2 regions of the Rhodoferax sp. GW821-FHT09E07 genome follow, and region 2 is predicted to be linked to the other one. Evidence: predicted binding sites of a transcription regulator. Region 2 holds the regulator's gene; the other holds the start of a gene.
What was found. The regulator FNR, encoded in region 2, switches genes on or off when oxygen is low (the NO sensors DNR and NnrR bind a similar motif). The targets are predictions, from matches to a motif close to TTGATNNNNATCAA.

Region 1 (4,415 bases), on a different contig from region 2:
CTGGGGGCGCTTATCGAAGTGGTCAGCGGCCAGGCGCTTGGCGCTTACCTGCAGCAACACATCCTCGCCCCCCTGGGCATGGTGGACACCGCCTTTGTGGTGCCCCCCGCGCAACACCACCGCATTGCCGAACCTTTTGCGCACGACCCGGACGGTGGCGTTCCCATGCGCCTGATGGACATCCGCAAGGCCGCGCCCATGGAGGCGGGCGGTGCTGGTCTGGCGTCCACGGCCATGGACTACGCGCGCTTTCTCCAGTGCCTGCTGTCCGGTGGCGCAGCGCCTGCGGGCCCGCGCATCCTGAGCCCGTCCACCGTGCGCACCATGACGGCAGACCACCTGGGGAGCATCGAGCCCTACCGTGCAGGCCGCTCTGGCGAGCTGCTGCCGCCCGGCCACGGCTTTGGTCTGGGCTTTGCCGTGCGCACGCACGAGGGCGTTGCCTCCATGGCTGGTAGCAAGGGCTTGTACTACTGGGGTGGCATTGCGGGCACCACCTTCTTTGTGGACCCGGCCAAAGACTTCTTCGCCATCCTGATGACGCAGGCGCCCAACCAGCGCGACTACTACCGGCCTCTGTTCCGAAACCTGGTGTACGCGGCGCTGAACGACTGAGCCCCCTTTGGGCACCGGGCAGGGTGGCTTAAGGATTAAATAGGCCTCTAGCCCCCGTGGAATATGCGCAGGTAGCTACCAAAAAAGTAGCAAGCCGCGCACCCGCGAGTCTCAGCCCTTTGCCACTTCCAGCACCAGCTTGCCAAAGTTTTCGCCGTTGAACAGCTTGAGCAATGTCTCCGGGAAGGTCTGCAGGCCCACCACCACGTCTTCCTTGCTCTTCATGCGGCCGTCTTTCAGGTAGCCAGCCATTTCGGCCACGGCCAGGTGGTAGCGGTCGGCATAGTCGAACACGACGATACCTTCCATGCGGGCGCGGTTCACCAGCAGGCTCAGGTAGTTCTTGGGGCCCTGCACGGCGGTCGTGTTGTTGTACTGGCTGATGGCGCCGCAGATGATGATGCGGGCCTTGCGGTTGATGCGGGCCAGCACGTCGTCGAGGATCTCGCCGCCCACGTTGTCGAAGTAGATGTCCACGCCCTTGGGCGCGTGTTCCTTCAGACCTGCGCGCACGGCGCCGGGGCCGGCCTTGTAGTCAATGCACGCGTCAAAACCCAGCTCCTTCACCACCCAGTCGCATTTGGCAGCGCCGCCGGCAATGCCCACCACGCGGCAGCCCTTGATCTTGGCCATCTGGCCCACGGTCTGGCCCACGGCACCGGCCGCGCCAGACACGACCACGGTCTCACCGGCTTGGGGCATGCCCACGTCCATCAGGCCAAAGTAGCCGGTCATGCCGGGCATGCCCAGCACGTTGAGCCACTGTGTCAGCGTGCCGGCACGCAGGTCGATCTTCACCAGACCGTTGCGCTTCATCTCGTCCTGGGCGATGGTGATGTATTCCTGCACGCCAAAGCCTGCACTCACGTAGTCGCCCACGGCGTATTGGGGGTTCTTGCTGGCCACCACCACGCCCACACCGCCGGCGCGCATGACTTCGCCAATGCCCACGGGCGGGATGTAGCTCTTGCCTTCGTTCATCCAGCCGCGCATGGCGGGGTCAAGGCTCAGTGCCAGGGTCTTGAGGGTCACACCGCCCTCAGCCGGTTCGGCCACGGGTTCGGTGGTGTGACTCCAGTTGGCCGCGGTGGGCATGCCCACGGGGCGGGCTGCCAGGCGAATCTGGTGGTTGACGAGGTTGACGAGGTTGGCGAGGGACATGGAGGGCTCCTGAAAAAGGGGCGACGGGCACCGCGTGCCAGCCGGGAGCGCATCGTAGCGCCGGCCCTGCGGGCGCGGGGTAGCCAAGGTGACAAACGGCTGGGGTGCTGGCTCTAATCGCCGCAACTGCCCCCGCAGCCTTGGATTGCCTGGGCGGGCAAGCGGTCGGGCTGGGTAATGGCGCCCGTAGCCGGGTCATAGCCGGCCGAGCGCAGGTGCAGAGCCAGCGAGGCGTCCATGCTCTGCGCATGCTGTGGAAACCACAAGCCCAACTCACGTGCCATCTGGCGCACCACATCCAGATCGCCCGCATGGCCACGCGCTTCGCCCTCGCGCATCACCTGCAGGATGACCTTGTGTTGTGTGGCGTGGCAGTTGCCGGCAGCGAAGCCGGTGTCCTGCATCCATTGGTCTTCGCGGTCAAAGTGGTTCTGCGTGTGCGCGATCAGCGCGACCCAGCGGGGCAGCAGCAGTGCGTCCGGGGCCTGCACGACGTCGGCCAGCAGTGTCACAAACTCTTGGTGGGTGGCATCCATCAGCGGCATGTCCAGGGACAGGGCATCGCTCCACTGCAGGGGCGCGGGAGTGAACGGGGGCGGGGTCAGGGTGGCGGTCATGGGGCACTCTCCAAAGGGGTGCGTCAGAGTAGCCCGCAGCGGCCCCGGCGGCATTGACCCACATCAGGCAGCGTGCACTCTTCTGGGTTGATAATGCCTCGCAGCCGAACCTGCGGCGCCCTCTGTGCTTGTTGCCAACATGACCATTTCCTTTCCGCCCCCCGCCATTGCCGATCCCCATGCGCTGGATGCCACTTTGCAACGCCAGGGCTATGCAGTGCTGGCTGCGGAGCAGGTCGGGACTCTGGCCGCGATCAATTTGGCAGCCTTGATGGCCTGGCGCCCGCTCTGGGGCGATCTGCCTCCCGACGCCTACCTGCGCGATGGTGGCCGCTACCGCCGCCGCCGCCATAGCTGCTTTGTGGTTCAGGGCTCTGCGGTAACCCAAGCCCCCCATCGACCCCACTGGCAGCCCGTGGCTTACAACGCCTTGCATGGAGGCATGCAGCGCCACTTTGAACCCATGCAGCCGACTATGGTCAGCCAGCCGGTCTGGCAGCAGTTGCTGGCCTGGCTGGGCCAGGTGGCCAGTGCGCTCAAAGGCCAGCACACCTGGTACGCCGAAGCGCACCAGTTCCGTATTGACACCACCGACGGCATTGGCCGCCCCACGCCCGAAGGTGCGCACCGTGATGGCGTGGATCTGGTGGCCGTGTTCTTGGTGAATCGTGAGGGCATCAAAGGCGGGGAGACCCGCGTGTTTGATGCGGCCGGCCCCAACGGCCAGCGCTTCACGCTGACGCAGCCCTGGTCCTTGTTGCTGCTGGACGATGCGCGGGTCATCCACGAATCGACACCCATTCAGCCTGAGGCGGAGGGCGGGCACCGCGATACCCTGGTGGTTACGCTGCGCAGTGGCGGTTTTCAGGGCGACGCGGAGAGCTGAACCCATGATGTCCTGTTCGCCCGAAGAGCTGCAGAAGAAAGGCCAGGAGTTGCTGGCCAAGTGGCAGGCTTGCCAGGCCCAGCCGGGCTTTGACGGGCTGGTGGAATTTGCGGTCACCGTCTCCAGCCTCACCGAATTTTTGGAGGCGCGCGGTCTCTCGGGCTTGCACCAGAGCGCCCATGCGTTGGAGCAAAAGGTGCTCTCGCTGTTTGACCAGACCTCGGCGGGGTCGGCCTTGGGAGCCGAGGCCTTGCAGGCACTGAGCCAGCAGGTGCAGGAGTTTTTGGACCGTGCCCAGGCGTTTGCCCGCGGCCAGGTGGCCCCGGCAGAAGAACGGCGCAACCAGCCCGACGCTCCGCAGACTGCCAGCTTGGTACCCGTGCACAAAGTGGCGTTTGTCACCACCCAACCGGCACCTTGGAAAGACCTGGTAGCCCAAGTGGGGTACTTCAACGTGCAGGTGGAGTTGTTTGCCACAGTGCAGGCTTTGCCAGCTGCGCCCGAACCCTCCATCGTGCTGGTGGATGCGGTGGGGCTGGCGCTGCCGGACTTTGTCGCCCGAGTACAGGCCCTGCGCGGGCAGTTTTCGGCCAGTACCATCATGGGACTGAACCTGGGCAGCGATTTTGAAAGCCTGCAGCACGCGCTGGGTGCGGGCTGTGATGCCTGCTTTGCAGCGGGAACCCAGCATTCGGCCATCATCGCGCGCATCATCAAGCTGTGCAGCAATGAGCAGGAGCCGCCTTACCGCGTGCTGGTGGTGGAAGACTCCAAAACCGCGGGTGCCCTGATTCGGCGCACCTTGTCAGAGAGTGGCATGGAGTCGCTGGCCATCACGCGCCCGCAGGAGGTGCTGACCGCGCTGGCCCAGTTCCAGCCCGATCTGGTGCTGATGGACATGTACATGCCCGGTTGCACGGGGGTGGAGGTGACGCGCGTGATCCGCCAGCACGCCGAGTTCTTGTCCACGCCGGTGGTGTACCTCTCGGGGGACAGTAACGTCGCGCTGCAGGTGGATGCCCTGCGCCTGGGCGGCGACCACTTCCTGACCAAGCCCTTCAACCCCGTGATCCTCAACGCGGTGGTGAAAAGCAAGATCGACCGCTACCGCACGCTGCGCCGCACCATGCTGCACG
Region 2 (4,415 bases):
TTCGTATGTTTGGGGCTTGTCCAACGGGGCCGCAGCCAAGTAAAGGCTTTTGTCAGGAATCCGCTTGAACCCCTCCGCCAACGCCCCGCACAACAAGGTGATCCCTATCGCCGTGTCGCCTGACAAGGGGCCGATTGCGCCGCCTGAAGGGGCCGACGCGGAGATGGTCGCCCTGTACGAGGCGCATAAGAAGATCTATCCGCGCAGCGTGACGGGCTTCTTCTCGCGCTGGCGCTGGGCCTGCGTGTTCCTGACGCAGTTGGTCTTCTACGGTCTGCCCTGGTTGGAATGGGGCCAGCGCCAAGCTGTGTTGTTTGACTTGGGCGCGCGGCGCTTCTTCATTTTTAACTTGGTGCTGTACCCGCAGGACTTTGTTTACCTTACCGGCTTGCTGGTCATCTCTGCACTGGGGCTGTTCCTGTTCACCGCCGTGGCGGGCCGCCTGTGGTGTGGTTATGCCTGCCCGCAAACTGTCTACACGGAGATCTTCCTTTGGTTGGAGAAGCTCACCGAGGGCGACCGCTCGGCCCGTATGCGCCGCGATGCCGGACCGTGGACCCCCGAAAAGCTGCTGCGCAAAACGGCCAAACAGTGCTTGTGGATTGGCGTGGCGTTGTGGACCGGCTTCACCTTTGTGGGCTATTTCACGCCCATCCACGCACTGTCCCATGAAGTGCTGGCGTTGACGTTGGGTCCCTGGGAAATTTTCTGGGTTTTGTTCTACGGCTTTGCCACCTATGGCAACGCCGGTTTTCTGCGCGAGCAGGTGTGCAAGTACATGTGTCCCTATGCGCGCTTCCAGAGCGCCATGTTTGACAAAGACACGCTAGTGGTGACCTATGACCAGGAGCGTGGCGAGCCGCGGGGAGCGCGGTCCAAAAAAGCCGATCCCGCCGCCCTGAACCTGGGTGCCTGTGTGGACTGCAGTTTGTGTGTGCAGGTGTGCCCCACGGGCATCGACATCCGCAATGGGCTGCAGTACGAGTGCATAGGCTGTGGCGCTTGTGCCGATGTGTGCGACACGGTGATGGACAAGATGGGCTATGCGCTCGGGCTGGTGAAGTACTCCACCCAAAATGCCGTGAGCCAGCATTGGACCCCCGCCCAGACCTGGCGCCATGTGCTGCGCCCCCGCGTGCTGGTATATACCGGCATTCTGGGAGCGGTGGTCGTGGCCATGCTGGTCAGTTTGTACTTGCGACCCGGCTTCAAGGTTGACGTGGAGCGGGATCGCGGTGCGCTGGCGCGGATTGCCTCAGGCGGTCGTATTGAAAACGTGTTCCGCCTGCAGGTGATGAATGCGACCGAGACATCGCAGCGCTTTCAGATTGCGGTGGAGGGACTGCCAGGGCTGGCCGTGGCTTCAGAGCCCGCCGTCGAAATTGACGCCACGCAGTCACGCTGGGTCGCCGTGCGGGTGCAGTTGCCGTACGAAGGTGCAGCAGCAGGTTCGCACCCCATCCATTTCACGGTAACCGCCGAGCAGGACGGTGCCCGTGTTACCGAAAAATCTGTGTTCATTGTTCCCCGTTAAGGAGATTTTCATGTCCAATCCCGCAGCTGTTGATTCCCGTCCCTGGTGGCAATTTGGCCATGTGTGGCTGGTCGTCTCAGGCCCGCTGACCGTGGTCATCGCCAGCTTCTTTACGTTCTATCTGGCTGCAGTGGGCTCGGACCCACTGGTGGACGAGAACTACTACCAAAACGGTGTGGAGATCAACCGCACCCTGGCGGATACCCCGCAAAGCCTGGCGCCCGCCATGAAGGCCCGCAACCACGCAGCGACCGGGGTAGCAGATCCCATCGCGGCACCCAAGGCGCCCTGACCGGGGCCTGAAAGGAGTCCTATGCGCGGCAAATGGATGGCCATCGTCTGGCCGGCTTTTTTGATGGCCTGCGTGCTGGAGATTTTTGTTTTCGCCGTCGTGGATCCGCAGGATCTGCAGTGGCTGGGACTGCCCTTGGAGCTGCCTCGCAAGGGCGTCTATACCTTGGCTTTCTTCACGTTTTGGGCGGTGACATCGCTGTCCAGCGGCCTCACCGCCGTGCTCAGCCTGAGTGCGGCTGAAGTCAACGAATAAGGCTTAGTTGCAGACCTTGGGGTTGACAATGTCCTTGAGCGCATCGGTGTTGATGATGCGCACATGCCGCTGCTTCACTTCCACAATGCCGTCGTCCACGAACTTGGAGAACGTGCGGCTCACAGTCTCCAGCTTCAGGCCCAGATAGCTGCCAATTTCTTCGCGCGTCATGCGCAACACCAGCTCGGATTGCGAGAACCCCCGAGCATGCAGACGCTGCACCAGGTTCAGCAAAAATGCCGCCAGGCGCTCCTCGGCCCGCATGCTGCCCAGCAGCAGCATGACCCCGTTCTCACGCACGATCTCGCGGCTCATGATCTTGTGCACATGGCGCTGCAGCGCATTCACTTCGCGGGAGAGTTCTTCAATGCGCTCAAACGGCATGACGCAGACCTCTGCGTCTTCCAGTGCAACCGCATCGCAGCTGTGGCGCTCGCTCACGATGCCATCCAGCCCAATGACCTCGCCGGCCATTTGAAAGCCGGTCACCTGGTCACGGCCATCTTCCGAGGCCACGCAGGTTTTGAAAAAGCCAGTGCGAATAGCGTACAGGCTGGTAAAGCGCTCGCCACTGCGAAACAGGGTGTCGCCACGCTTGACCTTGCGCCGGCTGGCCACTACGTCATCGATGCGGTCCAGCTCGCTGGGGCTCAAGCCCAGGGGCATGCACAGTTCCCGCAAATTGCAATTGGAGCACGCCACTTTGATGGTCTGCGGGCTTAGAGGCGCCGTAGACACAGGCGTGATGGCGATGGGCGTTTGGGCCTCGCCTGGTTTTCCGGTCCGCAAAGTTGTTTCAAACATGGTGTTCCCCTGATGCAAGTCAATTATCCGCCTAGCCAAGCGCGTGCGACTTGATTTGGATCAAGTGCAGGGTCCGGCGTTTGCGTCACAGTTGCTGCGTTAGATGGAGCATTCATGAACGCAGTCGCCGAACCCACCTCTGTACCCGAAGGATTGTTGACCCGATTTGACGTTTCAGGGCCGCGTTACACCTCGTACCCCACTGCAGACCGCTTTGTAGAGGCTTTTACCGCCGAAGACTATGCCCAAGCACTGTCACAGCGCCGTAGCGGGGCCGCCGCGCTGGCGCTGCCGCTGTCCCTGTACGTGCATATTCCGTTCTGCGAGTCGCTGTGCTACTACTGCGCCTGCAACAAAATAATCACCAAACACCACGATCGCGCCGCGCCGTATCTGCGCTACCTGAGCCGCGAGGTGGACCTGCACACCGCCGTCATCGGCCGGGGGCAGACCGTCAGCCAGCTGCATCTGGGCGGCGGCAGCCCCACGTTCTTGAACGACGCCGAGCTGGGCGAGCTCATGGGCATGCTGCGGCGCAACTTCAACCTAGTGCCTGGTGGCGAATACTCCATTGAGGTGGATCCCCGCACCATCGATCCACAACGGTTGGACACCCTGGCCGAGCTGGGTTTCAACCGCCTGAGCTTTGGCGTGCAGGACTTTGACCCTGCGGTGCAGAAGGCAGTGCACCGCGTGCAGCCTGCCGACCAGGTGTTTGCGCTGGTGGAAGCCGCGCGCGCCCGGGGTTTTGAATCGATCAATGTGGATTTGATCTACGGACTGCCCCAGCAAAGCCCTGAGTCCTTTGACCGCACCCTGGCCCAGGTAAACCAGCTTCGGCCCGACCGCATTGCGCTGTACGCCTACGCCCATTTGCCCGAGCGTTTCAAGCCGCAGCGGCGCATTGCCACGGTGGCCCTGCCCAGTGCGGCCTCCAAGGTATCCATGCTGTCGCGCTCGCTCGAAGCCTTCATGGGCGCGGGGTACGTGTACGTGGGCATGGACCACTTTGCCTTGCCGGGAGACGCTTTGGCCGTGGCCAAGCGGCAGGGGCGCTTGCACCGCAATTTCCAGGGTTACAGCACCCAGCCCGATTGCGACCTGATCGCGCTGGGCGTGTCCGCCATTGGCCGCATTGGCGCCACCTACAGCCAAAACGCCAAGACGCTGGACGAGTATTACGACTACCTGGACCAGGGCCGCTTCCCCGTAGTGCGCGGCCTGGCCGTCACCCGCGATGACCTGGTGCGCCGCGCCGTCATCATGGCGCTGATGTGCCAGGGCCAGCTGCAGTTCGAGTCCATCAACCTGGCCTTTCTGGTGGAGTTCAAAAGCTACTTTGCCGCCGAAATGAAAGCCCTGGAAACCTTGGTGGAGCAGGGCTTGGTGACGGTGGATGACAGCGGCATCCAGGTCACCGCACAGGGCTGGTTCTTTGTGCGTGCGGTGGCCATGGTGTTTGACAAGTACCTGCAGACGGACCGTACCCGCGCCCGCTTTTCCAAGATCATTTAGCATCGCCGGATGCAA

Region 1: the regulator FNR is predicted to act here: its motif matches at 2,447-2,460, upstream of AC07OE_RS01680 (hemerythrin domain-containing protein).

What each region holds. Positions count from the first base shown of each region.
Region 1 covers NZ_JBWKOP010000001.1:333,764-338,178, forward strand. The annotation lists gene AC07OE_RS01670 (serine hydrolase domain-containing protein) at 1-615, shown strand, start outside; gene AC07OE_RS01675 (NADP-dependent oxidoreductase) at 727-1,776, opposite strand; gene AC07OE_RS01680 (hemerythrin domain-containing protein) at 1,890-2,393, opposite strand; gene AC07OE_RS01685 (2OG-Fe dioxygenase family protein) at 2,533-3,279, shown strand; gene AC07OE_RS01690 (GGDEF domain-containing protein) at 3,284-4,415, shown strand, end outside.
Region 2 covers NZ_JBWKOP010000002.1:510,759-515,173, reverse strand. The annotation lists gene ccoP (cytochrome-c oxidase, cbb3-type subunit III) at 1-43, shown strand, start outside; gene ccoG (cytochrome c oxidase accessory protein CcoG) at 65-1,534, shown strand; gene AC07OE_RS05580 (FixH family protein) at 1,545-1,826, shown strand; gene AC07OE_RS05575 (hypothetical protein) at 1,848-2,081, shown strand; gene fnr (fumarate/nitrate reduction transcriptional regulator Fnr) at 2,085-2,885, opposite strand; gene hemN (oxygen-independent coproporphyrinogen III oxidase) at 3,000-4,400, shown strand; gene AC07OE_RS05560 (sulfite exporter TauE/SafE family protein) at 4,410-4,415, shown strand, end outside.